4 regions of the Kitasatospora sp. NBC_00070 genome follow, and region 1 is predicted to be linked to each of the others. Evidence: riboswitches for the same ligand, from Rfam matches in the RefSeq annotation. Region 1 holds a riboswitch; each other region holds the start of a gene.

The links. Region 1 has a riboswitch for cyclic di-AMP ahead of OHV05_RS05070 (transglycosylase family protein). Riboswitches for the same ligand answer to the same signal wherever they lie in the genome.
Positions count from the first base shown of each region.
Region 2: another riboswitch for cyclic di-AMP. It lies ahead of OHV05_RS08055 (NlpC/P60 family protein); the one in region 1 lies ahead of OHV05_RS05070 (transglycosylase family protein).
Region 3: another riboswitch for cyclic di-AMP. It lies ahead of OHV05_RS28285 (hypothetical protein); the one in region 1 lies ahead of OHV05_RS05070 (transglycosylase family protein).
Region 4: another riboswitch for cyclic di-AMP. It lies ahead of OHV05_RS10490 (peptidoglycan DD-metalloendopeptidase family protein); the one in region 1 lies ahead of OHV05_RS05070 (transglycosylase family protein).

Region 1 covers NZ_CP108247.1:1,078,440-1,085,528, forward strand. Annotated here, with positions in the region: gene OHV05_RS05050 (ATP-binding protein) at 1-510, shown strand, start outside; gene OHV05_RS05055 (DUF397 domain-containing protein) at 631-867, opposite strand; gene OHV05_RS05060 (sirohydrochlorin chelatase) at 1,207-2,052, shown strand; gene OHV05_RS05065 (hypothetical protein) at 2,331-4,406, opposite strand; cyclic di-AMP (ydaO/yuaA leader) riboswitch at 4,640-4,842, shown strand; gene OHV05_RS05070 (transglycosylase family protein) at 4,829-6,004, shown strand; gene OHV05_RS05075 (hypothetical protein) at 6,152-6,499, shown strand; gene OHV05_RS05080 (LacI family DNA-binding transcriptional regulator) at 6,589-7,089, opposite strand, start outside.
Region 2 covers NZ_CP108247.1:1,732,794-1,739,882, forward strand. Annotated here, with positions in the region: gene OHV05_RS08045 (hypothetical protein) at 1-1,099, opposite strand, end outside; gene OHV05_RS08050 (NlpC/P60 family protein) at 1,162-2,226, opposite strand; gene OHV05_RS08055 (NlpC/P60 family protein) at 2,448-3,533, opposite strand; cyclic di-AMP (ydaO/yuaA leader) riboswitch at 3,544-3,708, opposite strand; gene OHV05_RS08060 (NlpC/P60 family protein) at 4,076-5,104, opposite strand; gene OHV05_RS08065 (NYN domain-containing protein) at 5,303-6,745, opposite strand; gene OHV05_RS08070 (hypothetical protein) at 6,890-7,089, opposite strand, start outside.
Region 3 covers NZ_CP108247.1:6,216,639-6,223,727, forward strand. Annotated here, with positions in the region: gene OHV05_RS28255 (MoaF-related domain-containing protein) at 1-282, opposite strand, end outside; gene OHV05_RS28260 (DUF397 domain-containing protein) at 460-684, opposite strand; gene OHV05_RS28265 (Scr1 family TA system antitoxin-like transcriptional regulator) at 681-1,514, opposite strand; gene OHV05_RS28270 (hypothetical protein) at 1,877-2,041, shown strand; gene OHV05_RS28275 (methyltransferase domain-containing protein) at 2,332-3,516, shown strand; gene OHV05_RS28280 (ribonuclease domain-containing protein) at 3,688-4,035, opposite strand; cyclic di-AMP (ydaO/yuaA leader) riboswitch at 4,416-4,583, shown strand; gene OHV05_RS28285 (hypothetical protein) at 4,586-5,761, shown strand; gene OHV05_RS28290 (hypothetical protein) at 5,780-6,238, opposite strand; gene OHV05_RS28295 (IclR family transcriptional regulator) at 6,377-7,089, opposite strand, start outside.
Region 4 covers NZ_CP108247.1:2,262,792-2,269,880, reverse strand. Annotated here, with positions in the region: gene OHV05_RS10505 (PP2C family protein-serine/threonine phosphatase) at 1-1,079, shown strand, start outside; gene OHV05_RS10500 (hypothetical protein) at 1,423-1,617, shown strand; gene OHV05_RS10495 (DUF6348 family protein) at 1,659-2,396, opposite strand; cyclic di-AMP (ydaO/yuaA leader) riboswitch at 2,734-2,922, shown strand; gene OHV05_RS10490 (peptidoglycan DD-metalloendopeptidase family protein) at 2,928-3,956, shown strand; tRNA gene OHV05_RS10485 (tRNA-Gly) at 4,021-4,094, opposite strand; tRNA gene OHV05_RS10480 (tRNA-Pro) at 4,271-4,344, shown strand; gene tig (trigger factor) at 4,808-6,211, shown strand; gene OHV05_RS10470 (ATP-dependent Clp protease proteolytic subunit) at 6,475-7,089, shown strand, end outside.

The sequences.
Region 1 (7,089 bases):
CCCCACGTGGTCACCTGCACTCTCGCTCCCCGCTTCGAAGCCGTCAGAACCGCCCGGGAGTTCGCCCGGTCGACACTGCACGGCTGGGGCCTGGGCGCACTCTTCGACGACGTCGCGCTGGTCGCCTCCGAGCTGGTGACCAACGCGCTCCGGCACGCACTGGAGCAGCGCACCGACGCTCCGTCGGCCGAGTCGGTCCGAATACTCACCGAGTCGGTCCGGGTACCGGCCCAGCCCGGTCCGACCCAGGCCGTCGCCGCCCGGCTCCCGATCCGGATCAGCCTGGTGCACCGCTCACCGCAGGTGGTCTGTGCCGTCAGCGACCCGAGCAGCCGGGGCCCGGTGGCCCGCGAGCCCGACTTCGTCGCGGAGTCCGGCCGGGGTCTGCACCTGGTCGACTCGTTCAGCCGGGCCTGGGGCTGGCACCCACTGGCCGGCGCCGGGAAGGTCGTCTGGGCCGTCTTCGAGGCCGAGAACGAGACGGCGGGCCGCCACCGGCGCTCCGCCTGAGGTCGCGGGCACCGCCGGGACGGCTCCGCCCGAACGCTCCACCAGTACACGAGGACATGACGAAGGCCGTCGCGGTGACTTCCACGACGGCCTCTGACGCACCACCAGGATGACGCCGGGTCAGCCGGCCAGGTGGTCGAACTCCCCGTCCTTCGCCCCGAGCAGCAGGGCGGTGATCTCCGCCCGGGTGTAGATGAGCGCGGGTCCTTCCGGGAACCGGGAGTTGCGCATCGCGACGTCGCCGCCGGGCAGCGCCGCGAACTCCACGCAGTTCCCCTGCGAGTTGCTGTGCCGGCTCTTCTGCCAGACCACGTTTTCGAGGTCCGCAGCAGCCATGCCGTTGTAAGTGTTCTGCATTCGAATTCTCCCCGACGTGCCTGGCGTTCGCCTCACTTGACGTGATGATAGCTCCAGTGCACGTGCATCAGCACGGGTGTTTGCGCGTGCACCGTATGGGCATCATCCCTCCACGAGGCCCGTCGGGCAGGCAAGTTGGCGCCACTTATGCGGACAAATCCGAGCGATTCGTGAACATACCGATGACTGCGCGTACTCGAACTCCAGCGGGTTGTCGATCTTGCCGGGCTTTTCCCGCCGCCTCACGATCCGTCACCTCGGCCGGATTGTGACGCCGATCACCGTCCGGAGAGCGGGCCGACTGTGGTCCGGTCCACGGAATGTCCTACGATCTCCGCCATGAGCACAGCAGCCATCCCGGGCCCGCCACTGCCCGTCCGCACTCCAGGCTCCCGTGCGCGGGGGCGCCACCGCCGTCCCGAGCGGCCGGAGATCCCGGCGGGTTCGCCGTCGTTGGTGCTGGCCGTCCCGGCCACCGCCGGTCCGGAGTCCCGCCCCGTGGTCGAGGAACTGCTCTCGATCGTCCGGGGCGAACAGCCCGGCATCGAGGCGGCCGCCGCGTACCTGGAGAGCACCGATCCGGAGTACCCCACCGTCGCCGAGGTGCTCGCCCGGGCCGCCGGGGCCGGGCTTCCGGCCCCGGTCCTGGTGCCCCTGCTGCCCGGCCCGCACGGCTTCCTGACGGACCTGCACCGACTGGCCGCCGAGACCGGCGCCACCGTCACCGACGTGCTCGGCCCGCACCCGCTGCTCGCCGAGGCCGTCCACGTCCGGCTCTCCGAAGCCGGGCTGGCCCGCGCCGACCGGGCCAGGCTGTTCGCGATCGCCACGGCGGCGGACGGCGTCGTCCTCACCACCGCCGGCGGCGAGGAGGCGGCCGCGGCCGCCGGGATCACCGGAGTGCTGCTGGCCGCCCGGCTCGCGGTTCCGGTGGTGCCGGCCGCACTCGACGTGCCCGGCTCCGTACGGGCCGCCGTCGAGCACCTCCGGGCGACCGGGTCGGTCCGGCCGGCCCTCGCCCCGCTGGTGATCGGCCCCGAGGCCGACCCCGAGCTGCTGGCGACGGCGGCGGAGGAGACCGGCTGCCCGGGGGCCGCCCCGCTCGGCGCCTACGCGGCGCTCGGCCAGCTGATCGCTTCGGCGTACCTGTCCGCGCTGGAGACCGTGCTCGCCGACCAGGCATAACGCTGCGCTCGGCTTTCCCAGGGGCTCGGCGCTGCGCCTTTGGCAGGGCGTTCGGGGCTACGGTCCAGGGGCTCGGGGAACTGCGAGGAGATCTGGCGTGCGGGTCACTGCGAAAGTGCCTGACCACCTACCCAACGGTGACCATTTCCGAGGCCGGCGTCGCCCACGCGGCGGAGCCGCACAACCGCAGAGCCCCGAGCCCCTGACTACCGCAGCATCTGCCAAAAGCAGGGCCCCGAGCCCCTGACTCCGTAGCGGGCCGAGCATCTGCCTGATGGTCAGGCGAGGCGGGTGGTGCGGGCTGCGGTGTCGTGGAGGGCGAGTTGGGGGGTCGTCACCGGGCGGGGGGCCGGGGTGGCGGTGGTGGGGGTGCGGGAGTTGTCGCGGCGGACCTCGACGGCCTGGGTCTGGCCGGCCGGGCGGAAGACGATGCGTTTGGGCTCCGGCAGGGCGGGGTCGAACCAGAGTTCGGGGCCGCCGAACTCGCAGTCCAGCACCGCGATGTCCTCGGGTGCCCCGCCGTCCAGCGCGCGGAACGCGACGCCCGCCTTCCGATAACCCGTCAGCCGACTGCGGGTCACCAGGACGGTCTCCCCCGGCAGTTGGTGGTGCATGGTGGAGACCGCGAAGTCGGACTGGCCCGCCGCGTCGATCAGCAGGCCGTCCAGGATCGTCCCCTTGTCCCGGCCGAGCGCGTGCAGCGCCACTCCCCCGGCGGCGTTGCCGTACAGGACGCTGCCGGTGTAGTCGAAGTCGTTCAGGTAGGCGCCGTGCTCGATGCCCCAGCCACCGTTGTGGTATGCCACGAACTGGCCGACCACGTGGTGGTGTTGGGCGTTCAGCCAGACGAAGATGCCGTTCTCGAGGTTGTTGTGGGCCAGGCAGCGTTCGAAGGTCCAGACGCCCTCGCTGGTCTCCGGCCAGTGGTAGCCGGAGGCGCCGGTCGCCCCCTGGACGCCGACCGCCACGCAGTCCCTGGCCACGCCGCCGGTGCCCGCGCCGAGACTGAAACCGGTCAGCCGGTAGCCGCGCGGGTTGGGGTCGAAGAGGGTCCGGGAGGCGACGCAGGAGTCGTAGGTGATGTCGTCCGACGGGCCCTGCGGGGTGCGGGTGTCCAGCGGCCCGTCCCACCAGTAGGCGTCCTCCCAGGTCTGGTGGCTGATGCAGCTGCGGAAGGTGATGCCGTGGCTGGCGTGTGGGACGAAGGCGTGGCTGCCGGTGTCGCGGACCACCACCCCCTCGACCACGGTGCCCCGGCTGGTGTCGCCGAGCATGTGGAAGTGCAGCCCGTACCGGCCGAGGACCGGCTCGGTGACCGCCTTGCCGTTCCACTGGTCCTTGCCGGGGCCGCGCGGTCCGAGCCAGCGCAGCGCGGCGTGCCGGACGTCGGACTTCCGGGAGCTGGTCAGGTGGACGTGGGCGCGGCCCTTCTCGGTGCCCTCGATTCGGACATTACGGGTTAAATTCAGCACTTCCGCCCCGACGGTGACGCCCCCTCCGGTCGCCACCCGGGGATGCGGGTACTTCAGCGGGCCGTCCAGGGTGACCGTACCGCCGCTGATCGAGGCGATGGTCCGCAGGTCGTACCGCTCCGAGAAACCGTCGCCGGCGGGCGCCCCGGTCGGGGTGACGGCGAGCTCGTCACCGGGGCGCCAGCCGGTCGGCTCGGTGGCCAGGGTGATCCGGGTGTCGCCGGCCTTCAGCGCGCCGGTGGCGCGCACCCAGGCCGTCCTGGCGGCGCCGTCCAGTCGGAGGTAGCCGGCCCCGGTGACCCAGAGACCGGTGTCGTCCGGCATCAGCGTCATACCACCGCCCTGGAAGCGCCGTTCGTCCACGTCGGGGAACCGCAGGGTGTGCAGGGCGGCGTCGGCCGGGGCCAGCGTCAGACTGCCCTTGACCTCGACGTTGCCCGCCGAGCTGAGCACCACCGAGCGGTCGGCCGCGAAGGTCAGCGAACCGGATGCTTCGACCACCAACGAGCCGACCGCCGCATCGCCGTCCAGCACCACGTGGTCGGCGATCCGGACGGCGGCGGCCGGGCCGGGCAGCTTGCCGCCCCAGCCGGCCGGGTCCGACCACGGACGAGCCGGCCGGCTCGGTTCCGGGGAGGGCGAAGGCGACGGCTCCGGGGAGGCGGACGGCAGCGGGTCACCGTGCGAGTGGGCGGCCCCGGGCGTGGGCGGCGGCGGAGCCGAGGCGACGTCAGGGGCGTCACCGGTGTGCCGGACCAGCTCCTCCACCCCGATCGCGGCGGCCGCCGTGCCGGCCGCGATCCAGCCGAGTAGCTTTCTGCGCCCGGTCTTTGCCGAGTCGTTATCTTCCGGTCCCGCTCCGGGCCTCTTCGCGTGCCGCATGGTGCCGCGCACCCCTCCCCCGGGCCGCGCCTGCGGCCGCCTCGCCTGAAGCATAGGCAAGTCCCTTGAACGGGAAGGGATTTGATCAGATTCGATCGAAACCCATCACCGGAACGGACACTTCAGCATCATGAAGGTTCCATAAAGAAAGCATGATCCACATCACAGAGGTTTGCGGTTTGAACTTAAGTCTGTCTAACGTGCTCCCCTGTTCGTGGCCACACGGACCCAGTTCATCCGGAACGCCGAGTCCTGCCATCGGATGAACAGGCAGCAGAGCAAAACACCATGGCAGGGGCGGGGGAACCACAGGTAAGTCGCCTGCAATTGGTCCGATTTGACCGATTTCAGGCTTGGGGTGAAGCCGTGCTCACGCACGGCCGGGCAACTCCAGCCCGAATCCGACAGCTCACCTCGCAGGCGTGGGAGAGGAACGCATCTTCATGCTGTCCAGCAGCGCGTCCAAGCGCACCCGCCGTCTGATCGCCGCGACCGGTGTGGTCGGCATCGGCCTCTCGGTCCCGTGCCTCACCGCCGGTTCCGCGTCCGCCGCCACCGTCTCCACCTGGGACAAGGTCGCCCAGTGCGAGTCCACCGGCGACTGGAGCATCAACACCGGCAACGGCTTCTACGGCGGCCTCCAGTTCACCTCCAGCACCTGGGCCGAGTTCGGTGGCAAGCAGTACGCCGCCCAGGCCAACCAGGCCAGCAAGGGCCAGCAGATCGCGATCGCCGAGAAGGTGCTCGCCTCCCAGGGCCCCGGCGCCTGGCCGGTCTGCTCCGTGCAGGCCGGACTGACCAAGGGCGGCGGCGCCGCCCAGGTCGACACCTCCTCGACCGGCACCACCGCCAAGACCACCACGCCGAAGGCCACCACCCCCAAGGCGGCCACCCCGGCGCCGAAGGCGGCCGAGCAGCAGACCACCACCACGACCACCGCGGCCAAGAGCTACACCGTGGTCGCCGGTGACTGGCTCTCCACCATCGCGCAGAGCCAGAACGTCGAGGGCGGCTGGGAGAAGCTCTACGAGCTGAACAAGGCGATCCTGTCCGAGGGTCCGGACATGATCTACCCGGGCCAGCAGCTGGCCCTCGGCGGCACCACCACCGTGGTGACCAGCGCGCCGAAGTCGACCGCCCCGGCGCCGAGTTCGTCGTCGGCCGGTACCGGCGCCAAGACCACCAAGAGCACCAAGGCCGCGTCCGGCTCCACCGCCACCACCGCGGTGGCGGCGACCGGCAGCAAGGCCGCCGCGATCAACTTCGCGATGTCCAAGCTCGGCCAGGCGTACGTCTACGGCGGCAGCAGCAACGGCGGCTGGGACTGCTCGGGTCTGACCCAGGCGGCCTTCCGCCAGGCCGGCATCTCGCTGCCCCGGGTCGCCAACGACCAGGCGGACGCCAGCACCCGGGTCTCGCTGGACAACCTCCAGGCCGGCGACCTGCTGTTCTGGTCGAACAACGGCAGCAACTCCGGCGTCTACCACGTCGCCCTCTACATCGGCGACGGCAAGTACGTCGAGGCCGCCAACCCGCGGGCGGGCGTGAAGACCGAGTCCATCGCCAACTGGGCGCCGGACTTCGCCGGTCGCGTCTGACGCACCCCAGGCCGCTGCCCCGGAGACCCTGGTCGGCTCCGGGGCAGCGGCCTGCCCGCAGCGATTATCCTGGCGGTGATGTGCGCCTTCGCTTCGTCGGTCATGTCGCGGAGTTGCCAGCCCACAGTTCGACCGCGAGGACCAGCCATGACCGTGCCGCCCACCGCGACCCAGCGGATCGCCGAGACCATCCGGCCCGCGATGCTCCAGGGTCTGCAGAACGCCGACCTCGGCGGCGCCGCCGGCACCCAGCACATCAACGCCTGGGCGGACTGGATCGCCGAGGCGGTCTTCCACACCGCCGTCCAGCCGCTGGCCGTCGAGCGCGACGCGTTCGCCGACCGGGTCGACACCCTCAGCGAGGTCGCGAAGCGGCACAAGGCGAACTACCTGGACGCGGTCCAGGACGTCCAGCGCCTGAACAGCCGGGTCGCCGAGCTGGAGGCCGAGCTGGCCGAGCTGCGCGCGGCCCCCGACGAGCCGCCGACCGACTGACCGGGTCGGCCCGCCCGTCCAGGAGGGCTGACCGGACGCACCGAGGCGGGGCACGAGAGAGTTCTCGTGCCCCGCCTCGGTGCGTCCGGTCAGCCCTTGGCGTGGGCGCCCGTCGAGCCGCGCATCACCAGCTCGGGCTGGAACATGAACTCGGCGCGCTGCCCGGGGCTCCCGCCGACCTCCTCCAGCAGGGCGTCGACGGCGGCGGTGGCCATCGCCTCGACCGGCTGACGGATGGTGGTGAGCGGCGGCTCGGTGAAGGCGATCAGCGGCGAGTCGTCGAAGCCGACCACCGAGACGTCCTGCGGCACCGCGAGCCCACGCTGCCGGACCGCCCGGATCGCGCCGAGCGCCATCATGTCGCTGCCGCAGACGATCGCGGTGCAACCCTTGTCGAGCAGCGCGTTGGCCGCGGCGTGGCCGCCCTCGACGCTGAACAGGGTGTGGTGGACCAGCCCTTCGGCCTCCGCCTCGGTCAGGCCGAGCAGCTCGCGCACCGCCGCCGTGAAGCCCTCGATCTTGCGCAGCACCGGGACGTACCGGCGCTGGCCGACCGCGAGGCCGATCCGCTCGTGGCCGAGCTCGACCAG
Region 2 (7,089 bases), 650 kb from region 1:
AGAAGCCGACCAGCCGCTGCTCGCCGAACCGGCGGGCGATCAGGTCACAGGCGGACCAGGCGAGTTCGTACGCCAGGCCGATGCCGGCCGAGCCGGCCGCGAAGTCGGTGTCGGCGGGCAGTGCGGCCGTGAAGCCCTTGACCGCGGCGGCCCGGGCGAGTTCCGGCGCGATCTGCTTCGGGCTGCGGCCGGCGCCCCGGTAGCCGGTGTAGTCGGCCACGCCCTCGGAGAGCCAGAGCGGGGTCCACGGCCGGGTGTCGGCCCGGGTCGCGACGTGGGTGGCCTCGTGCACGGTGACCACCCTGCGTCCGAGCTCGCTGAGGCCGGCGTACGCCTGCGGGTTGATCAGCACCCGGTCGGCCGGGCTGTGCAGCGGCGCCCCGGCGGCGGCCGTGGTGACGGCGGCTATGCCCTGGTACCCGGCCTCGGAGACCCCGAGCAGGCGGGCGAACTGCTCCCCGGTGGCCGGGAAGCCGAGCAGCAGCCGGCCGGGCCAGTCCCCGCCCCAGACCTCGGTCACCAGCGGGACCGCCAGGTCGGCCGTGGCCGCCGCGGCGGCCAGCGCGGCCGGGTCGGCCTGACCCAGCACCAGACTGTGCCCGCCCTGCACCGCCCGGACCTCGCCGAGGTCCCAGAGCGCGGCGCCACCGACCGGCTGGTCGGTGGCCAGCAGCCACTCGCCGTCCACCAGCTCGCACCCGATCCGCCGGGTCAGCACGGCCGGGAGGTCGTCGAACTCGGCGATCCGCCAGCCGAGTTCGACGGTCAGGGTGACGGCATCGCCGACCGGCTCGGCGAAGTCGGTGATCCGGTAGGAGAGTTCGGCCAACGGGACGCGGGCCAGCCGGGCCAGCCCGGCGAGTTCGGCGGCCCGGCCGGCCGGGGTCACCCCGGCCGCCAGCGCGCTCCGGTCCAGCCGGAGCAGCGCCCTGGCCCGGTCCGCGAGCAGCGCCTCGATCCGGGGCCGGGCCCGGACCGTCTCGGCGCTCGCCGAACGGACCGGGGGTACCGAGGGCGCCCGGACCGGCCGGGCCACCGGCGGCGAGAGCTGCACCAGCCCGGCCGCCGCGAGCAGCAGCGCGGCCCGGCGGGACAGCACGGGACCGCCGACCCGCGCCCCGCCGTCCGGGGTCGGGCCGGCGGTCGCCCGCCGAGCGCCGCTCAGACCCGCACCACCCCGCTGACCGGCATCGCGTTGACGCTCTCGTAGCGGACCCGGGCGCCGGGGTAGGGCGCGTGGACCACCACACCGCCGCCGGCGTACATCCCGACGTGGTGCATGTCCCTGTAGAAGATCACCAGGTCTCCCGGCCGGGCCTCGGCGAGGCTGATCCGCTGCCCCGCGTTGGCCTGCTGCTGCGAGGTGCGCGGCAGGGTCACTCCGGCCTGCCGCCAGGCCCAGTACATCAGACCCGAGCAGTCGAACGTACGGGGCCCGGTGGAACCGTAGACGTACGGGGAGCCGATCTTGCCGCTGGCGGCGGCCAGCGCGGCGGCGGCCCGTCCGGAGGCGGCGGGCAGGTTGCCGAGGTCGACCCGCTCGGCGCCCCGGGCGGCCCGGCGGGCGGCGTCCCTGGCGTCGTCGTCGGCCATCCTGGCCCGCTCCCCCGCGCCCAGCGAGTTCAGCAGCCGCTGGGCCTTGGTGAGCCGCTGCTGGATCTCCTGCTTGCTCTCGTTCAGGGTGCGCCGGACGGACTCCAGCTCGGCCAGCTTGGCGGTGGTCTCGGCCCGCCGCTGGTCCAGCCGGCGCTGACTGTCGATCACCTGGCGCAGAGTGTCGTTCTGCCGCTCCGCCGTCTGGTCCAGGGTGCGGGCCCGGTACAGGTAGCCGGCCGGGTCGGAGTCCAGCATCAGCTGCACCGCCGGGTCGATGCCGCCCGCCCGGTACTGGGCGGCGGCCACCGAGCCGAGCCCGGAGCGCAGTTGGTTCAGCTCGTCCTGGCCGGCCGCCACCTGGTTCTGCAGCGAGCCGGTGTCGGACTGCAGCTGCCGCTGCTGCTCCTGGGCCGCGTTGAACTTCTCCGAGGCCTGCTCGGCCTCCTCGTACAGCTGGTCGACCTGGGCCTTGACGTCCTTGCGGGTGGGCGGCTCGGCCGGGGCGCCCGGGGTGGCCCCGGCGGCGCCCGCCGAGGCCACCCCGAGCACCGTGGTGGCCGCTGCGGTGAACACCAGCGCCCGGGTGAACCGGCGGGCGCCTGGCAGGGGGGAACGACTGTGCGTCGACATACCGGCGGCTGCTCCGTTCCTGCGCCGGGCCACCGCCGCCGCCCGGTCGGGCGGCCGTCCTTGCGAAGGTCCGGGGGCAGACGTTAGCGAGTCACGGCGATCTAGTCCAAACCCCTACAGTGTCGAATATTTGACCATCAATCGGACATCTGCTCGGCCAGCCGGAAACGCCGCAGGCCCGGCACGTGGCCGGGCCTGCGGGCGTTACGACGGACGGGTGGTCAGACCCGGACGATGCGGGTGATCGGCATGACCGTGGCGGACTCGTGCCGGACCAGGGTGCCGGTGCGCGGCGCGTGCACGATCTGACCGTTGCCCACGTAGAGGCCGACGTGGCCGCCCCCGCGGTAGATGATCAGGTCACCGGGCTTGGCGTCGGCGATGTTGGTGCCGATGTTCTGACCGGCGCCCATCTGCGACTCCGAGGTGCGCGGCAGCGAGATCCCGGCCTTGTTGAAGGCCCAGACCATCAGGCCGGAGCAGTCGAAGCTGTTCGGGCCGACGGAGCCGTAGCCGTACGGCTTGCCGATCTCCGCCTCGGCGGCGGCGATCACGGTGCCCGCGTACGACCCGGCCGGCAGGCCGCTCAGGTCGGTCCTGGTCTCCGTGCGGGAGGCCCGGTCCGGCGCGGCGGTCTTCGACTCGGTGGCCGCCTTGGCGGCCGAGTCGGCGGCGGCCTTGGCCTCGGCGGCCCGCAGCTCGTCCTGCTCCTTGCGGCTGAGCGTGTCGAGCAGCGCCTGCGCGGAGGCCAGCTTGGCCTGGATCTCGTCCTTGCCCGCCCGGAGCTCCTGGGTGGTGCGCTCCAGGTCGGCGAGCTTGTTCTGGGCCTCGGACTTCTGCTGGTCGAGCTTGCCCTGCTCGCCCTTCAGCGTCTTCAGGGTGTCCGCCTGCGAGGCGCCGAGCTGGCTCAACGAGTCGGCCTGGCCCAGGAAGGCGTCCGGGCTGCTGGAGAGCATCAGCTGGACGGTGGGCGATATCCCGCCGGTCCGGTACTGCTCGGCGGCGATCTCGCCGAGCGTGCTCTGCAGGGTGGTCACCTGGGCCTGCTGCCGGGCCACCTCGTCCTGAAGGCCGCTGACCTGCTTCTGCAGGGTCTGCTGCTTCTCCGTGGCCGCGTTGAACTTCTCGGTCGCGTCCTCGGCCTGCTCGTGGAGCTGGTCGACCTGGGACTTGACCTCGTCCTTGGTGGGGTTCGGGTCGGCGTGCGCACCGGTCTGCGCGGACAGCGCCACCGCAGCGGCGGCGGCAGCCGTGATGATCGAGACCCGGGTACGGCCGGCAGGCTTGGGACGACGATGGGACGCCACGAAGGCGGGCTCCTTCTTCCTACGTCCGCCTACCGGGTGAGCTGACGGGTTCGGGCTGGAAGAGATGCCCTACAGCGCCTCACCGTCGGGCCGTCTCGTGACGGTCCGTCGACCTGGCGCCGATTCACCCCGAGGAACGTGGTTCCCCGGCTCCGATCGACAGCGCCCCCGAGAGGGCTTCCCCGTAGGGCAGTCGGAACTGCCCCGCTGCGTCTCGAACTCGGCGGTAACCCCCGCCGCCACCCAGGTTGGGTGATCGACAGTGCGGTGGTTCGAGAAGGACCCTAGTAACCCAACCGTGATCGGTTCAAATCCTTGTAAGAAAAAAGTCGGAATGAAGTCGTGATTCTTCGGTGATTGCGACCGAGCGTGATCGGAAATGCACGCTGCGCCGACGAATTCCCGGGATGCGGACGCGACGGGGCCCGCCGGAGGTGTCCCAGATCACAGGGAGGTTCCGACGGGCCCGGGCGTGTCACGAGGCGTCAGTTGGACGCCTTGATGGGGAGATGTCCGTTATGCCGTATCAGGCTGACGGTGGATCAGACCCGGCGGATGGTCTTGATCGGCATCGCGTCGACCTTCATCACCTTGACCACGTCACCGGTGTGCGGGGCGTGCACCACCAGGCCGTTGCCGATGTAGATCCCGACGTGGTGCGCGTCGGGGTGGTAGATCACCAGGTCGCCCGGCTGCGCGTTGGCCCAGTCCTTGCCGATGTTGGTGCCGACCGAGGCCTGGTCCTGCGAGGTGCGCGGCAGCGAGACGCCCGCCTGCGCGTACGCCCAGACCACCAGGCCGGAGCAGTCGAAGGAGTTCGGTCCGGTGGCGCCCCAGACGTACGGCTTGCCCTGCTTGCCCATCGCGGCGGAGACCGCCGCACCGGCGTAGCCGCTGGCGGGCGGCAGGTTGCCGACGTCGATCCGCTCGCCGCCGCGCGAGGCGCGGTCGCCCAGCACCGCGTTCCGGTCGGCCGCGCTCAGCTGGTTGAGCAGCTTCTGCGCCTCGGCCAGCTTCTTCTGCACCTCGGCCTTGGCGTCGTTCAGCACCTTGGTGTTGCGGTCCAGCTCGGCCAGCGTCTCCGCGGCCTCGATCTTCTGCTGGTCCAGTCGGCGCTGCTGGTCCTGGAGCGTCTTCAGGCTCTGCGCCTGGGTCTGGTTCACCTGGTCGACGCTGGACGCCTTGGTCAGGTAGTTCTCCGGGTCCGAGGAGAGCATCAGGGCGACCGAGGGGTCCACCCCGCCGTCCCGGTACTCCTGCGCCGCCACGGCCGCCAGGCCGCCCTGAAGGGCCGTCATCTGCTCCTGGCCGCGGGCCACCTGGTCCTGCAGCTGCTCGGCCTGCTTGCGCAGCTGGTCGGTCCGCTCCTTGGCGCCGTTGAACCGCTCGGCCGCCTGCTCCTGCTCGTTGAAGAGCGCGTCGACCTGGACCTTGACCTCGTCCTTGCTCGGCTTGGCCGGCGCCGCGTGGGCACCCGCCTGCGCCGAGAGGGCGACCGCGGTCGCTGCGGCAGCGGTCAGCACGGAGACCCGTGCACGGCTCGGCTGCTTGGGGCGGCGGTGGGAAGCCAAAGGAAGAGCTCCTTCATCACTCCTGGACGCGACCTCACCCGATCGGGTGCTTGTCCAGAAAATAGGTTTGACGCCAGACCCTAGTGAAGTTGTCACGGGTGCGCCACTCCCCTACCGCCACGAACTTCCCGCCGGGGACCGGAATTCACCGGACCGACACAACCCGGCCACCCCGCCCTGACCTGCAGTCAGTCACCGTCAGGGCCTGGCCAGCCGCTTCAGCAGCAGCAGTGAGGCCACCGGGCGCGCACCCGCCTTCTTCACGCCGTCGGCGACCTCCTTGTCGGTGGAGACCACCACCACCGGACGCCCCAGCGGCTCGGCCCTGACCAGCCGCCGGATCAGCTCGTCCGCGGTCTCCCCGGTCCGGCTGAACCGGACCCGGACCCCGCGCGGCGGCGCCAGGATCACCGGCACGTCCAGGTCCTGGCCGTCGAAGACACAGGTCACCTCGGCCTGGGTGCGCTGGGCCAGCATCGCCAGACCGCCGAGCAGCCGGATCCGCTGCTGCTCCAGCGGCAGCGTCGGGTACCCGGTCTTGGTCACGTTGTAGCCGTCCACCACCAGGTGGACCTGAGGGATCGCCAGCAGCTGGTCGAGCAGCGCAGGGTCGTCCTCGGCCAGCGCCCGGCGGGCCACGTCGTGCGGCGAGGCGGAGGCCGGTGCCACCGCGTCCACCAGGTCGGCCGGGTGGATCTGCGCCACCGGCAGGGCCAGCTCGCGCTGGAGGCCCTGGGCGGACTGCAGCACGGTGTCCAGCAGCAGTCGCAGCCGCATGTCCTCGACGCTGCGGCCCTCCCGGGCCGAACGGCGGCCGGCCTCCAGGGCGGTCTCCAGCTCGGCGATCCGGTGCCGCAGCCGACGGGCCTCGGCCTCGGCCGCGCTGTGCTCGGTGGCCGCCCCGGCCCGTACCTCGGCCAGCTCGGCCTGCACCTTGCGGGCCTCGGCCTGGGCCCGCCGGGTGTCGCTCTCCAGCGTCCGGACCTTCTTCCGGAGCGACTCCGCCTCGCGCCGGATCCCCTCCGAGTCGGCCCGCTGCCGGTCCAGGTCGGCCCTGGACTGGGCGCGCAGCTCGGCCAGCTCCTCCTGGAGCTTCTCCACCAGCCGGGCCGCCTCGGCCGCCGCGCCCTCGGCGCCGGCCCGCTCGACCTGCTCGCCCGCCTCGGCGACCAGCCGGGCCCAGCCGGCCGGGCGCAGCAGGTAGGCGGCCGCCGCCACGTCCATCGGGTCGGCGGCGCCCGGCACGCTGCCCGCCTCCAGCGCCCTCACCAGATCCGGCTGCCCGAGCCGGAGCCGATCGGCTATCCGCAGCCGGAACGCCGGGTCCGCCTCCAGCGCGGCGGCCAGCGCGGTGGCCGCGTACTTGGCCCGCCGGGCCGGGGTGAACTTCGCGTACTGGCGCAGCGAGACCGGCAGTTCGGCGGCCGGCAGGCCGCCGAGCGCGTCGGCGGCGATGCCCACCACCCGGTGCCTGACCCCCTCGGGGAGCGGTCGGCCGAGCTGTTCGGGGCTGTCACCGGGAGTGGGATCGGTCGGGTCGGCAGGAGCGGGCGGTGCGTCGGCCTGCTCCGGGGCGGCCGGGGTCGCGGCCGCGGGAGGCTGCTCCTGCGACTCGGCCGCCCCCCATGCTGCGTCCACCACGTCCTCGGCTCCGATCCTGCTCCGCGGGGTCCGTACGGCCGGTTGCCGCTGCCCTCAAACACACCGCTCTCTGCAATTGTCGCGGTTACCGTGCCCCGACCCGACCCGCGCCACACTCCGCGCGGGCCCGGGCCGGTGCACCGGTCAGGACTCCTGCTGCTCCGCGGCCGCCTGCTCGGCGTCCGGACGGGCCACCAACTCGACCTGGTCGACCGCGTTGCACCAGCGGCAGCGGACCGACTCCAGCGTCTCGGCCAGCACCTCGGTCTCCTCGACCTTGGAGTCGCCGGCCAGGTCGAAGTGCAGGAACTCCACCACCCGGGACGAGCGCGTCACGTCGAAGC
Region 3 (7,089 bases), 5.1 Mb from region 1:
GCCCTCGCCCTCGTACGTCCAGAAGGCGCGGACGGTCATCGCGGCCAAGTCCATCACGTGGCTGACGGTGATGCCGCTCTTCTCCGTCCAGCTGACGAAGTAGATGTGCGGGGCGACCTGGGCCACGTGCAGCGGGACGTCCTCCCACTGCCCGGCCGACTCGCCGAGACCGTCCCAGCGCAGCCGGAGGCCGTCCGCCGAGTAGGTGTTGCGGAAGGCCGCGCCGTTGTCGACCTGGAACAGGTAGGTGTGGCCGGCGAAGGCTGGCAGGGGCGCGGTCATCTCGGGCAGTCCTCGTCTGGGCGGAGCGACAGGTGGGTGCGGTCGCGTGACCGCACCCACCAACCTATCGGACCGCCTGTCCGTTCACCGGCTTACGCCGGGTCTGTGCCGTCCGCGCCGACCACTGAGAAGTCACCGGCCGCCAGGTACAGCCCTCGGGGCTTCTGGCGGGGAGGCTCAGACCTCGAAGCCGGCCGACCAGGTGGCGAAAGCCGACCATGCGCCGGCCGGGAAGACCAGCACGGGGCCCTCGGGGTCCTTGGAGTCCCGCACACCCACGGCGTCGTGAGTCTGGGCGAGGTTGAGCGCGGGCTCAATGCAGTTGCCGTTGCTGCCGCCCGAGTGGCTGGACTTCCGGTACGCGAACAGGGAGAGAAGCTCGGACTGAGTAGCAGTGGTCATGGTGCTCGGTACTCCTCGATCGTTGCGTTGATCAGGTCCAGCGAAGCCATCGGTGTAAGCGCCAACGACCTCGCAAGGTCCATGGTCCGGCGCATCTTGGAGACGACTACTGGGTCCTCCACCAGTTGTCCGGTATGAGGGCTCTCAACGTAGGCCACCGCCGACCCGTCGGCCAAGGTCATAAGAGTCATCGCCCCTTCCAATGCCGCATGCTCACCGATCCTGCTCGGAATCACCTGAACCTGAGCGGTTCGCGACCGGCATAGATCGACCACGTGGGAGAGCTGAGCCACCATGACCTCGGGGCCACCCACCGGCCGGCGAAGTACGGCTTCGTCAACCAGCAACCACAACACTGGCTTTGTTGGGGTCGAAAGACGGGACTGCCGTGCAAGCCTGTTGGCGACCTTCTCCCCGATCTCCTCGTCCGAGGCGAACGGGTCCGCCGACCGGTACAGCGCCCACATGTATCCCTCTACCTGGTACATGCCCGGGAAGATCAGCGCAGCGAAGTCCGAGACCTCCGGAGCCTCTTCCTCGTATGCCGCGAACTTCTTGAAGTAGTCGGCGAAGCGGCTCGTTCCACTGACGTGGTGCCAGAGAGTCTGGAAGTACTCGGACGTGTCGAACGCACTGTCGAGGCGCTGGGCAAACTCCAAGCGCGGCTGCCGTCGGCCCGTTTCGATCTGCCCGATCAGAGAGCCCGTGTAGCCGACCGCCTCGCCAAGTGCCTCCTGGCTGAGCTTCGCCTCCGTCCGGCGGTTGCGTAGCTCTGACCCGAACAGAGCCGAGATCGACTCGGTTGGGTCGAGTTCCTTCTCTCGCGGCACTGTTGGTCCCCCGACCCTGTCTGTCGATCTGTTGTGGTCTGTGATCTACCGATCGTAGCTACCAGTGCTGATGCTGTTACCCAGAACGAACAGTCCGGTTCGCCCTCTACCGGCCAGCCATCCCCTCTCGGAGGCCCCACCATGACCAGCGCCACTCTGCCCCGGCCCATAGCGCTTGCGGTTCCGATCGTCTTCCGGGGGCCGGTACCCGAGGCCGGTCAGCTGTCGTGGCGGCCGGCCGTGGGGGTCCTGGTGTCGGACCTGCGGGGTCCCACGCCCGACCGGACGCCGCTGCAGGTGCCGTACGGATACGGCGACCGGGAGCTGTTCGGCTACCCGGTCGAGGATGTCAGGGAGTTGACGTGAGCAAGGCTGTCGTGTCGATCCGGGTGTACAAGGTCACCCCGGACGGCAAGAAGACCGAGACCAGGCCCCGCGAGACGTACAGGACCGGCGTCAGCTGGGGCGGTCTCGCCGACTACGAGCCGTGCCGGTGCCCGATCCACCGGGCCGCGGAATCCTCCTGACCGCAGCAGTCCGTCTCATGTCCCCACTGGGTTGCTCCGGTGACGCCGCCGGAGCAACCCTCACAGTCTCCGCCCTCCGCCGGGAGGGAAGCCAAGTCCGGTCGGCTGAGGGCGGGTTCCACTCCTTCAGGCAGACGCCTGTAGGCCCGAGCCGCATGGAGAGGATTCCCCATGATCTTGGAGAACGACGGAGGACACGGGGGCAACCCCGCGCCGATCCAGCCGCCTGCACCGCCGCCGCCCCCGTCCCCCGACAGTGGGCCCCCGCCCGGCGATGGAGGTCACCGCAAGTGACCGCCCCCCTCGCTGAGGGAACGGACCGCCCCGGCTTCGAGCTGGGGCGGTTCCTCCTCGACAACGGCTCCATGTCTCCTGATTGGGAGACATCGTTCGACTCGGTGCCTCGCTCCCTGTTCATCCCCGATCTGATGTGGGCCTGGACCGAGGCTTCCCGGTCCACCGTGGCCATCGACCGGCGCACCGACCCGGACGCCTGGCGCCGTGCCGTGGACTCCAACATCCCGATCGTCACGCAATGGGATGACGGAGCGCACGAAGGCACCGCGGCCGGGCAGCTCTCCACCAGCAGCAACAGCCAGCCCAACGTGGTCATGTCGATGCTGCGGGACCTGGACGTGGCGCCTGGTGTGAAAGTGCTCGAGGCGGGTGCCGGAACGGGCTGGACCTCCGGTCTGCTAGCTCACCGGCTCGGCCCCGGACGGGTTGTCAGCGTGGAGATTGACGCTGCCGTTGCGGAGAGTGCCCGTACCGCGCATCGGCGTGCCGGACTCGCTCCCGAGGTGGTCACCGGGGACGGGCAGCTCGGCTGGCCGGCGGGCGCACCCTACGACCGGCTCATTGCCACGTACGGTGTGCAGGAGATCCCTCCCGGGTGGCTCCGGCAGGTGAAGCCCGGGGGCCTGATCCTGGCTCCGTGGGGCACCCGGTACTCCTTCCGCGATGCTGTGGTGAAGCTGACCGTCGGAGACGACCTGACCGCTTCGGGCCACTTCACCGAGCAGGTCGGCTTCATGAAGGACCGGGGATCGCGCTCGGAGTTCCCGTCCCACTCGGCATACGTCCCGGACTTCCCCGGTGACGCGGACACCGAGTACCGGACGACACTCACGGCGGATGATCTCGGCGGAGTGTGGGGCGTGCAGACGTTCGTCATCGGCCTGGCGGTGCCGGACGTGACACACGTGATCCACGAACAGGACGACGGCACGACAACCGCCTGGTTCTACGGGCTCGGTGACAGGTCATGGGCAGCGGTTGTGTGGCGTAAGGGCCAGTCGGAGACCACCGTGTACCAGGCCGGCCCCCGTCGGTTGTGGCAGGCCGTCGAACGTGCTGTTCGGTGGTGGCAGGCCGAAGGCCGGCCGGGAGTCGAACGCTTCGGCCTGACCGTGGCGGCCGGTCACCAGGTCCCGTGGCTCGACCAGCCGGACAGCCAGGTCCCGCAGCACAGGTGATTCGGACTCCCGGTTCCCGTTCGCCTCAACGTGAGGGCGCAGGGTTCAACAACCAGTGGCCGGGCCCCGCTTTCCGGCCGTACGTCGCGTGGCAGGACCTGACGTCAGGTCAGTGCAACGACGGGGCCGCCCGTCCCCGGGGAGTGGGGGCGGGCGGCCGTGGGGGAGCGGTCAGCAGCCGAAGTTGACCTTGTAGAAGGTCGCGTAGTGGTCGGAGGTGTAGTAGTCCTCGTGGAAGACCTTGCCGGTGACGATCCGTCGGGCGCCCCGGGTCGACGACCCCGGCGTCTTGACGGTGTACTCGTGGTAGTAGCCGGTGGACTGGCTCGGCAGCACGCCCTCCCGGTTCTGGAAGACGATGCCGTCCTGGCTGTACGGGAACGGGCCGCCCGCGTCGATCAGCCGGATGGTGTCCCGACCCTGGCTCGGCAGCGCCGTCAGGCAGACGCTCCCGCTGACCTTGGCGGAGGCGTCGGTGGCGAACACGGCGGTGGGGGCCAGGGCGACCAGGCCGACCATCGCGACGGAAGCGGCACGGGTCTGCAACGCGCGTAGAGTGATTCGCATGGCTGTCATTGTGAGGGCATGTCAGAACGCTGCGGAAGGGCTGCGGAAACACTTCACCCGCGCGTAACTACCGTGGAACTCCTGCGACTTGTCGTGTACCGCGAGCGATCGAAGTGTCGAACAAGGGTGCCGGGCGAGGGTGGGGCCGACCCGGGGCCCGGCGGTCGCGGTCGGCCGGGTGCAGTCGGCCCGCACCGGTCGGGGGCCCGCCAAACCTGATGTGAGGCAACTCTCGTTGTCGATGGACAGGCGATCTGCCTAGCCTGCATGGAGTCGTCCGCACCTACGCGGACCTCGTCGCCGGGACGCCGAGTCCTGTCCACCCGGTGCCGGGTACCCGATCACCGAAACATGGGCAGGAGCGGGGGAACCAGGTCAGTCTGCGCTCTCCCCTGCTCCGGTACGGGGGTCGCTCGGGGTGAAGCCGCACCCACTGCGGCCGGGCGATTCCTCTCGCCCGAACCCGACAGCTCACCTCGCAGGCGTCGCAGAGGACCTGCCCATGCGCATCGCCCTTACCCCCGCACGCCTCGGTGCGGCCGCCCTGGTGGCGGTACCCCTGGTCGCCACCGGCCTGGCCGGTCAGGCACAGGCGGCCACCGCCGTCACGCAGGACCGGCTCACCCTCAGCTCGACGGCCGCGAACACCGCGACCAAGGCGGGTCTGACCGTGCACTCCAGCGCCTGCTTCACCGCGAAGACGCTCGGCGTCGGCGTCCGGGACGCGGCCGGCCGGAACCTCGACTTCCCCGGCAACGCCAGCAACGTGCAGATCTGCCCGGGCGGCGTGAACTTCACCAGCGGGGCCCGGACGCTGCCCGCCGGGACGTACACCCAGTTCGGCTTCTGGCAGGACCAGGGCGGGAGTTGGCACAACCTGCCGTCGCAGAAGCTGACCGTCGGCGGCACGGTCGCCCCCACGCCGACCCCGACGCCGACGCCGACTCCCACCCCGACGCCGACTCCCACCCCGACGGTGGGCGGCTCGCCGATCCCCGGCAAGGCGCTGACCTGGTCGGAGGAGTTCGACAGCTCGATCGCCTGGGGCTCCAAGTGGGTCGGTGACCGCAGCAGCGCGTACCGCTACGGCAACCACAACCCGGACGACAACAAGCTCGACTGGCTGAACCCCGGCGGCGTCTCGGTCTCCGGCGGCGTGGCCACCTTCACCGCGAAGCCGTCCACGCACACCCTGGAGAGCGGCAAGCAGGCCTGGGACACCGGGCTGCTCACCACCGAGTACTCCTCCCAGGGCTTCCAGGTGAAGACCGGCGACTACGCCGAGACCCGGGTCAAGCTGCCGGCCGGCTCCGGAGCCTGGCCCGCGCTGTGGACCTGGAAGGACGGCAACGGGGAGATCGACAGCTTCGAGTACCACCCCGACAACGCGGCGCTGCTGGAGCTGACCAACCACGTCAAGTCCGGCCTGAAGTACCACACCGACGCGAACGCGGTCGGCCCCGACAAGTGGGTCACCATCGGGACCTACTACGGGGCCAACTCCGTCGACTGGTACGTGAACGGGACCAAGGTCTTCTCCGACGGCACCGGTGTCGGGGCGAACTGGTCGGCCTACCTGATCCTCAACCTCTCGGTGGGCGCCGGGCAGTACCACCCGGGGCCCAGCGGCAGCGCGCCGATCAGCTTCGCCTCGGACTACGTCCGGGTCTACCGCTGACCGTGAGCTGAGCTCGGGTCAGCCGACGGTCAGCGTGAACGGCGTGCTGTTGTTCGCGGGGTTGTGATCGTCCACGCTGACCACCCTGACGTGCCCCTCGGCCACCGTGCCGGGGGGCACGTCGGCGTCCGCCCGGACCGGTACCAGCGCGGTCGCGGTCTCCAGCGGGGGCAGCCCGCCGCCGAAGGTGCACTGCACGACCTGGTCGGACAGGGCCCGGCAGCCGGCCGGGAAGTACGGCCCCTCGGCGGTGAACCCGGCCGGCAGGTCGACCAGCACGGTGAACGGCGAGGCCGTCCGCTGCGGGCCGACGTTGGCGACGAAGCCGTGCACGGTGGTGGTCCCGCCCGGCGCGACCGCGTCCGGGTCCAGCCGGACCACCATGAGGTCGGAGCCGGAGGGCGCCGCGCCCGCCGTCGTGGCGCCGAGCATCAGCGCCGCCGAGGCGGCCAGGCCCGCCATCACCCATCTGGTCACTGTCATCACCTGTCTGCCGAATGCGGTCGTCCCGCTACGCACTGTAGCGGCGCGACGCGGATTCGTACGGAGGCGGGGACGGTGTGCCGGGCGGGTTTCGGGCGACCGCCCCGGCGTCTTCGGGTGACCGCCCCGGTGTCAGGGGGCCAGCACCTGACCGAGTCGACCGGCGATCTGCCGCATCACCGGGACCAGTGAGGTGTTGCCTGCCTGGGCCTCCAGCGCCCGGATCCGGGCCTCGGGGCCGGAGACCGAGAGGGCGGTGGGGGCCGGCGCGCCGGGGACGGCGACCGCGATGCAGCGGACCCCGATCTCCTGCTCCTGGTCGTCCACCACGTAGCCGCGCTCCCGGGCCTGGGCCAGCTGGGCGAACAGCTCGGCCGGATCGGTGACGGTGTACGGGGTGTGCGACTGGAGCGGCTGGGTGCCCAGCACGCCGCGCGCCTCGGCCTCGTCCAGCTGGGCCAGCAGGGCCTTGCCGACGCCGGTGCAGTGCGGTTGCACCCGGCGGCCCACCTCGGTGAACATCCGCATCGAGCGGCGCGACTGGACCTGCCCGACGTAGACCACCTCGCCGCCCTCCAGGACGGCCAGGTTGGCGGTCTCGCCGGTGGCCTCCATCAGCTCGGCCAGGTACGGGCGGGCCCAGCTGCCGAGCAGTCGGCCCGCGGTCTCGCCGAGCCGGATCAGCCGGGGGCCCAGGGTGTAGCGACGGGCGGTGTCCTGGCGGACATAGCCCTGCTGCACGAGGGTACGAACCAGGCGGTGGATGGTCGGCATCGGCAGGCCCGAGGTGGCGGAGAGCTCGCTCAGGGTGGCCACCCCGCCGGAGTCGGCCAGGGCTTCGAGGA
Region 4 (7,089 bases), 1.2 Mb from region 1:
CCTCCGACTGGCTCGCCTTCGCGGTGCTGTTCGCGACCGTCCCGCTGCTGGTGGTGCTCAACGTCCTGATCCCGGCCTGGGCGCCGCCCACCGCGCTGGTGCTGCCGATCCTGGCCGGGGCCCTGCTGCTGCGCCCCGGCACCCTGGTGCTGCTGTACGCGGCCGCCGCGCTCGGGCTCTCGGTCGAGTCGCTGATCCACACCGGCGAGCGGGTGGCCAGCGACCGGCCCGACACCTACGTCTTCGGCGTCACCCCCGGCGCCGCCCTGGTGGTCGGCGCGGTCGGGGTGGCCGGGCTGCTGCTGGCCCAGTTCCGTAGCCGGGTCGGCGTGCCCTGGCGGGGCGGCGGCTCGATGCTGTTCGACCTGCGCGAGCGGCTGCGGGTGCAGAGCAGGGTGCCCGCGCTGCCCGAGGGCTGGTCCGCCGACATGGCGCTCCGCCCGGCCGGCGGCCAGTCCTTCTCCGGCGACTTCGTGGTGGCCACCAGGACCGGCCCGGGCCGCCGCACCCTCGAGGTGGTGCTCGCCGACGTCTCGGGCAAGGGCATGGACGCGGGCTCCCGGGCACTGCTGCTCTCCGGCGCGTTCGGCGGGCTGCTCGGCTCGCTGCCGGCCCACCAGTTCCTGCCCGCCGCCAACGGCTACCTGCTCCGGCAGGACTGGGACGAGGGCTTCGCGACCGCCGTGCACCTGGTGCTGGACCTGGAGACCGGCGAGTACGAGCTGCTGTCGGCCGGGCACCTGCCCGGGATGCAGCGGCACGCCGGCACCGGCCGCTGGGAGATCAAGGAGTCGGTCGAGGGCGCGCTGCTCGGGGTCTACGACGGTGCGGTCTTCGAGGCGGTCCGGGGACGGCTGGACCAGGGCGACGTGCTGATGCTCTGCACCGACGGCATGGTGGAGATCCCCGGCCGGGACCTGACCGAGGGGATGGACCGGCTGATGGGGGAGGCGGACCGGCTGGTCGGCGGCGCCCCGTTCTCCCAACACGGCGGCCGGGGCTCGGCGGTGAAGCTGATCGAGTCGGTGGCCAAGGACGTCAACGACGACCGGGCGGTCCTGCTGCTGTGGCGCGGGTGACCGACCGGTGGCCGAACTGTGTCAAGTCGGTGCGCCGGTCTTCGGCCATTCCTGACCGCGGCCCGGTGCAGTGGATCTAGGTCCGGCCCCACCAGCCCGGGAGCGGTCAACTTCCAGTTAGGGGTACCCGTTCGACGGCCCGTCAGGTTGGCTGGGCTATCGTCTCGGTCGGCGGAAATTCGTCTCACATCGCAGGATCTTCGCGGCTGCCTTCCGGCAAGTCCTTTACGCAGTCGGCACGAACGACCACACTGAGTTCGGGTGGGACGGTCGGTTCTCGGGGGTCTCGGGGGATTGGGCCCGCCACGAAGCTCGCTACGAAAGAATGAGGAAGTGAGTCCTGGTGGCCTTCTCCGTCTCAGCGCTGGTCCTGTTCGGGATCATCGTGGTCATCTTCATCCGCAACAAGCAGTTGAAGACCAGTCACGCGGTCATGGCCGCGCTCTTCGGCTTCATGCTGAGCCAGTCCACGGCGGCCAAGCCGATCCAGGACTTCCTGACCCAACTCGCCCAGACCATCTCCTCGGTCGCCAGCTGACCTGGCGCGCCTGACCCGGGTCGGGCCGGCTTCGGCCGGTCTCAGCGACGGCCCCGCCACCAGCGGCCCAACCGGCCGCGCCGCGGCGGGGGTTCGGCCTGTCCCGGGGTCTCCGTCACCGGATGCTCGGCGACCAGCAGCAGGAACAGCCGGGCCCAGCACAGCCGTTCACCGCGCGGCCAGTCCAGCGCGCGCAGCGTGGTGGAGGCCGACTCGCAGACCGTCCCGTTGATCCGGACCTCGGCGACGTCGTCGCCCGCCTTGCCGCCGAAGAACAGCTTCACGCCGTTGACCTGACGCTCGGCCAGCTCCGGCAGCACGGCGGCGGCCAGCACCGGGCCGAGATCCCGCTCGGCGACCCAGTCGAACAGCGGGTCGGTGTCGACGCCGAACACCGCGGCCGGGCCCTGCACGACGTGCCAGCCCGGGAGTTCGGGGGCGTCGTAGTGGTCGCCGCCGCCGGTCAGCAGGCCGACCACGGCACTCGCCGTGGTGCCCGCCCACATCCGCACCGCGCTGTCCAGCCGCTCCACCTCGGTGCCGCCGACGCCGGCCGCGCAGTCCCAGATCACCGGCGCGTCGCCCTGGCCGAGCCGCAGCACGTAGCCGAGGTCGACGTGGCCGCCGCCGGTGCCGTGCTCGTCGTGCTCCCGGAACGCCACCGCCGTGGTGCCGGGCCCGCGCAGCAGCGGACCGTCGGCGGTGAACTCCTGGCCGAGCCGGGCCAGCTCGCGGACCGCCGCGCGCTGGATGACGGCCAGCCGTTCCTCGGGGCGCACAGACGGGGCTCCTCGCTCGACAGAACTCTGCTCGACGGCGCTTCGAACACCTTCGTTCGAGCGCGACCGTGGCGAGCGTATCGGCCCGGCGTGAGCGGTGTCACTGTCGGCGCTGGCGGAGCGGGACCGGGTGGGTACGGACGGCGATATCGGCCACCCTCCGTGAACCGATCGGGGACGAAGTGTCGCCGAATCGGGCCCTCCGGGTCGCAAGTCCCGGACCGGAAGTGACCTTCGTCCCTGATCATCCTTGTTCATCGTTCAACCGGGGCTTGCCAGCGGGCGGCCGATCGGCTTTGCTTCGAGGCCTGTCCGGTGAACGACCGGATGGGCTCAACCGGGCGGAACGCCGAGTCCTGCCGCCGCCCGGCGCCTCGTACAAGGCACGCATGGCAGGAGCGGGGGACCCAAGGTAAGTCGCCGAACCGGTGTGAACCGGGACGGCTTGGGGTTAAGCCGCATTCCTGCGGCCGGGCATCTCCAGCCCGCACCCGACAGCTCACCTCGTAGGCGTCGGAGAGGACCACCCCCATGTCCGCACAGGGCAAGCACCGTCGCGTCCAGCTGTCCCACCTGACCCGGATCGCCGTCGCGACCGGCGTGCTCGGCGCCACCTTCGCGCTGCCGGTCGCCGCCGCCAGCGCCCACCAGGGCCACGCCGCCGCCTCCGTGCCGCAGGCCGCCCCGGCCGCCGCCGTCACCACCATCGCCACCGAGACCGCCGCCACCACCGTGGCTCCGGTCTCCGCTCCGGCCGCCCCGGTCGCGAGCAGCTACCAGGTCGTCAGCGGCGACACCCTCTCGAAGATCGCCACCGCCAAGCAGGTGGACGGCGGCTGGGAGAAGCTCTACCAGGACAACCGCTCGGTGGTCGGTGGCAACCCGAACCTGATCTACCCGGGTCAGCAGCTCTCGCTCGCCGGCCAGGCCGCGGCCGTCGCGCCGCAGCCCGCCGCGGAGGCCCCGAAGGCCGCCGAGGCGCCGAAGACCGAGACCAAGTCCTCTTCCTCCTCTTCCACGAGCACCACGGACTCCACCAAGGCGTCCCGCTCCAAGTCGACCCCGGCTCCGAAGGCCGACACGGCCCCCAAGGCCAAGTCGACCACCACCGCCCCGGCCACCACCGAGGCCGCCAAGCCCGCCACCGTGGCGGCCGGCGGTTACGTCGCCCCGGTCAGTGGTGGCACCTCCACCGCCTACCACGCCTCCGGCTCCTCCTGGTCCAGCGGCTACCACACCGGCGTCGACTTCCGTGCCTCGACCGGCACCGTGGTCAAGGCCATCACCACCGGCACCGTCGTCTCGGCCGGCAACGGCGGGTCCTACGGCAACGAGGTCGTCGTCAAGCACGCCGACGGCAAGTACTCCGAGTACGCCCACCTCTCCTCGATCTCCGTCAAGGTCGGCCAGACCGTCTCGGCCGGCCAGCAGCTGGGCCTCTCCGGCGCCACCGGCAACGTGACCGGCCCGCACCTGCACTTCGAGGTCCGCACCGGCCCGTCCTACGGCTCCGACATCGACCCGGTCGCGTACCTGCGCGCCCACGGCGTCAGCGTCTGATCAGGGTCTGACCCCGGCTCAGACGACTTCGGCCCCCCGGTCATTGACCGGGGGGCCGAAGTGTTGGAGCGGGTGACGAGAATCGAACTCGCGTGACCAGTTTGGAAGACTGGGGCTCTACCATTGAGCTACACCCGCGTGCGGTGCCTGAGCACACGGCGACCTCGGGCCCGTTGCCGGTCTCGAGGACAGGGTCAGCGTACCTGGTCGGGTCGGTTGCTCGCACACCGCTTTGGCCGTTCGGGGTGTCCGGCGGGTCTCCGATATGACCAATGGGGCGCCCTGGGCGGCGTGTACGCTTCCTCTCGGCACCACGGGGTGTGGCGCAGCTTGGTAGCGCGTCCGCTTTGGGAGCGGAAGGCCGTCGGTTCGAATCCGGCCACCCCGACAGTGCGGCAGGGTCTCGTCGGTGCGCGGGGCCCTGTTGGCGTTTCACGGGGTCGTGACCGGAGCGCCGGGTACGCCGACGGCGAACCTGACGGTGTGCCAGGTGGCGCGTCCCCTTTTCCCGGCCGGGCCCGGCCCGTCCGGAATTCGGACGTTGATGCGACCGTCCGGGGCCGTGCGGGGAGCCGGGTTCGGGGGTCCTTCGGGCCGTGTGGGCGACCCGAACAGCGGCGCCCTGGCGTCCGCCTTTCGTGCTACCGGTAGGATGGGCCGCTGGCGGTCGTCCCTGTGGCATGTGCACAGGTCAGACCGCCCGAGGGCGAGGAGTCACGCTCACCGTCCACCCCCGTACGGGAGATGCAGCTCCAACCGCCCATCACCCGTCTCGCCCGAACCCGATCGGCCCACGGCCGTTCGTCGGACGGCGTAGACAACCTGACCGCAAGCCTCTAGGAGACCCAACCGTGAAGAGCGCCGTCGAGACTCTGAACCCGACCCGGGTTCGACTCACCGTCGAGGTGCCCTTCGAGGAGCTCAAGCCCAGCCTCGACGCGGCGTACAAGAAGATCAACCAGCAGGTCTCGGTCCCGGGCTTCCGTAAGGGCAAGATCCCGAACCGCGTCATCGACCAGCGCTTCGGCCGTGCCGCCGTGCTGGAAGAGGCGGTCAACGACGCCCTGCCGCGCTTCTACACGCAGGCCGTCGACGAGGGCAAGATCGAGGTCCTCGGACAGCCCGACATCACCGACATCGAGGGTGTCGAGAACCTCGCCGACGGCGGTGACCTCAAGTTCACCGCCGAGGTCGACGTCCGTCCCGAGATCACCCTCCCGGACTTCGCCGGCATCGAGGTCGTCGTCGACCCGATCGTGGTCGAGGACGCGGACGTCGAGAAGTCGCTGGAGCAGCTGCGCGAGCGCTTCTCCTCGGTCAAGGACGTCGAGCGCGCCGCCGCCGAGGGCGATGTCGTGGTCGTCGACCTCGAGGCCAAGGTCGACGGTGAGGTGCCGGAGGACGGCACCGCCACCGGCGTGAGCTACGAGATCGGCTCCGGCCGCCTGCTGGACGGCATCGACGAGGCCGTGGTCGGCCTGTCGGCCGGCGAGACCAAGACCTTCACCACCGAGCTCAAGGGCGGCACCCAGGCCGGCCAGAGCTCCGAGGTGACCGTCACCGTGGTCACCGTCCAGGAGAAGGAACTCCCCGAGCTGGACGACGAGTTCGCCCAGATGGCGAGCGAGTTCGACAGCCTGGAGGAGCTGAAGGACGACTCCCGCAAGCGCCTCGAGCGGATGCGCGAGTTCGACCAGGCCACCCAGGCCCAGGAGCGGGTGCTCGACGAGCTGCTGAAGCTGGTCGAGATGGACTACCCGGAGAAGCTCCTCAAGGACGAGGTCGAGACCCGCAAGCACAACCTCGAGCACCACCAGCTCGAGCCCATGGGCCTCACCCTGGAGACCTACCTCGCCACCCAGGACAAGTCCGTCGAGGACTTCGCCAAGGAGACCGAGGACCAGGCCAAGAAGGGCATCAAGACCCAGTTCGTGCTCGACGAGATCGTCGACAAGGAGAAGCTGGGCGTCAACCAGGAGGAGCTCACCGAGCACCTCATCCGCCGTGCGGCGGGCTCCGGCATGACGCCGGACCAGTTCGCCCAGCAGGTGGTCCAGGGCAACCAGGTGCCGCTGCTGGTCGGCGAGGTCGCCCGTGGCAAGGCGCTGGCGCTGGTGGTCGAGGCCGCCAAGGTCACCGACACCAACGGCGACGTCGTGTCCTTCGAGGACGACGAGGACGAGGACGCCGCCGAGGCGTCGGCCGAGACGTCGACCGAGGCGGTCGAGGCCGCCGCCGAGACCACCGAGGCCTGATCACGCCCCGGTAGCACCAGCCTGTTCCGGACGGCCCGGACACCCCGTCAGCGGGGTGTCCGGGCCGTCCGTCGTTGCCGCTCGGACCCTGCGCTCACAGCGAACAGTTCTGCGTGGGGGATTCTGCGGCCGGGCCTGCGCGTTAGGGTCCTTAGACAGTGACATTCACGCAGTGATATCTAGCTGTGCGACAGAGCGGCGGCTGTAGCGCGGCCGTCCAATTCGACTGAGCAGGTGGCTAAGTGACGTTCCCGCAGATGCAGATGCCTGGCCTGATGGCGCCGCACGCCGCCGGTGGTGACGTGCTCGGCGGCCTGGGCGACCAGGTCTACAACCGGCTGCTCAACGAGCGGATCATCTTCCTCGGCCAGCAGGTCGACGACGACATCGCCAACAAGATCACAGCGCAGCTCCTTCTCCTCGCGGCCGACCCGGAGAAGGACATCTACCTGTACATCAACTCGCCCGGTGGTTCGATCACCGCGGGCATGGCGATCTACGACACCATGCAGTACATCAAGAACGACGTGGTCACCATCGCGATGGGCATGGCGGCCTCGATGGGTCAGTTCCTGCTGACCGCCGGTGCGAAGGGCAAGCGCTTCTCGCTGCCGAACGCCAACATCCTGATGCACCAGCCCTCCGCCGGTCTCGGCGGTTCGGCCACCGACATCCGGATCCAGGCCGAGCAGCTGCTCCGCACCAAGAAGCGGATGTCCGAGCTGATCGCCGCGCACAGCGGTCAGTCCTTCGAGCGGGTCACCGCGGACTCCGACCGGGACCGCTGGTTCACCCCGGAGCAGGCCAAGGAGTACGGCCTGATCGACTCGATCATGCACAGCGCCGCGGACGTTCCCGGCGGCGGCGGCACCGGCGCC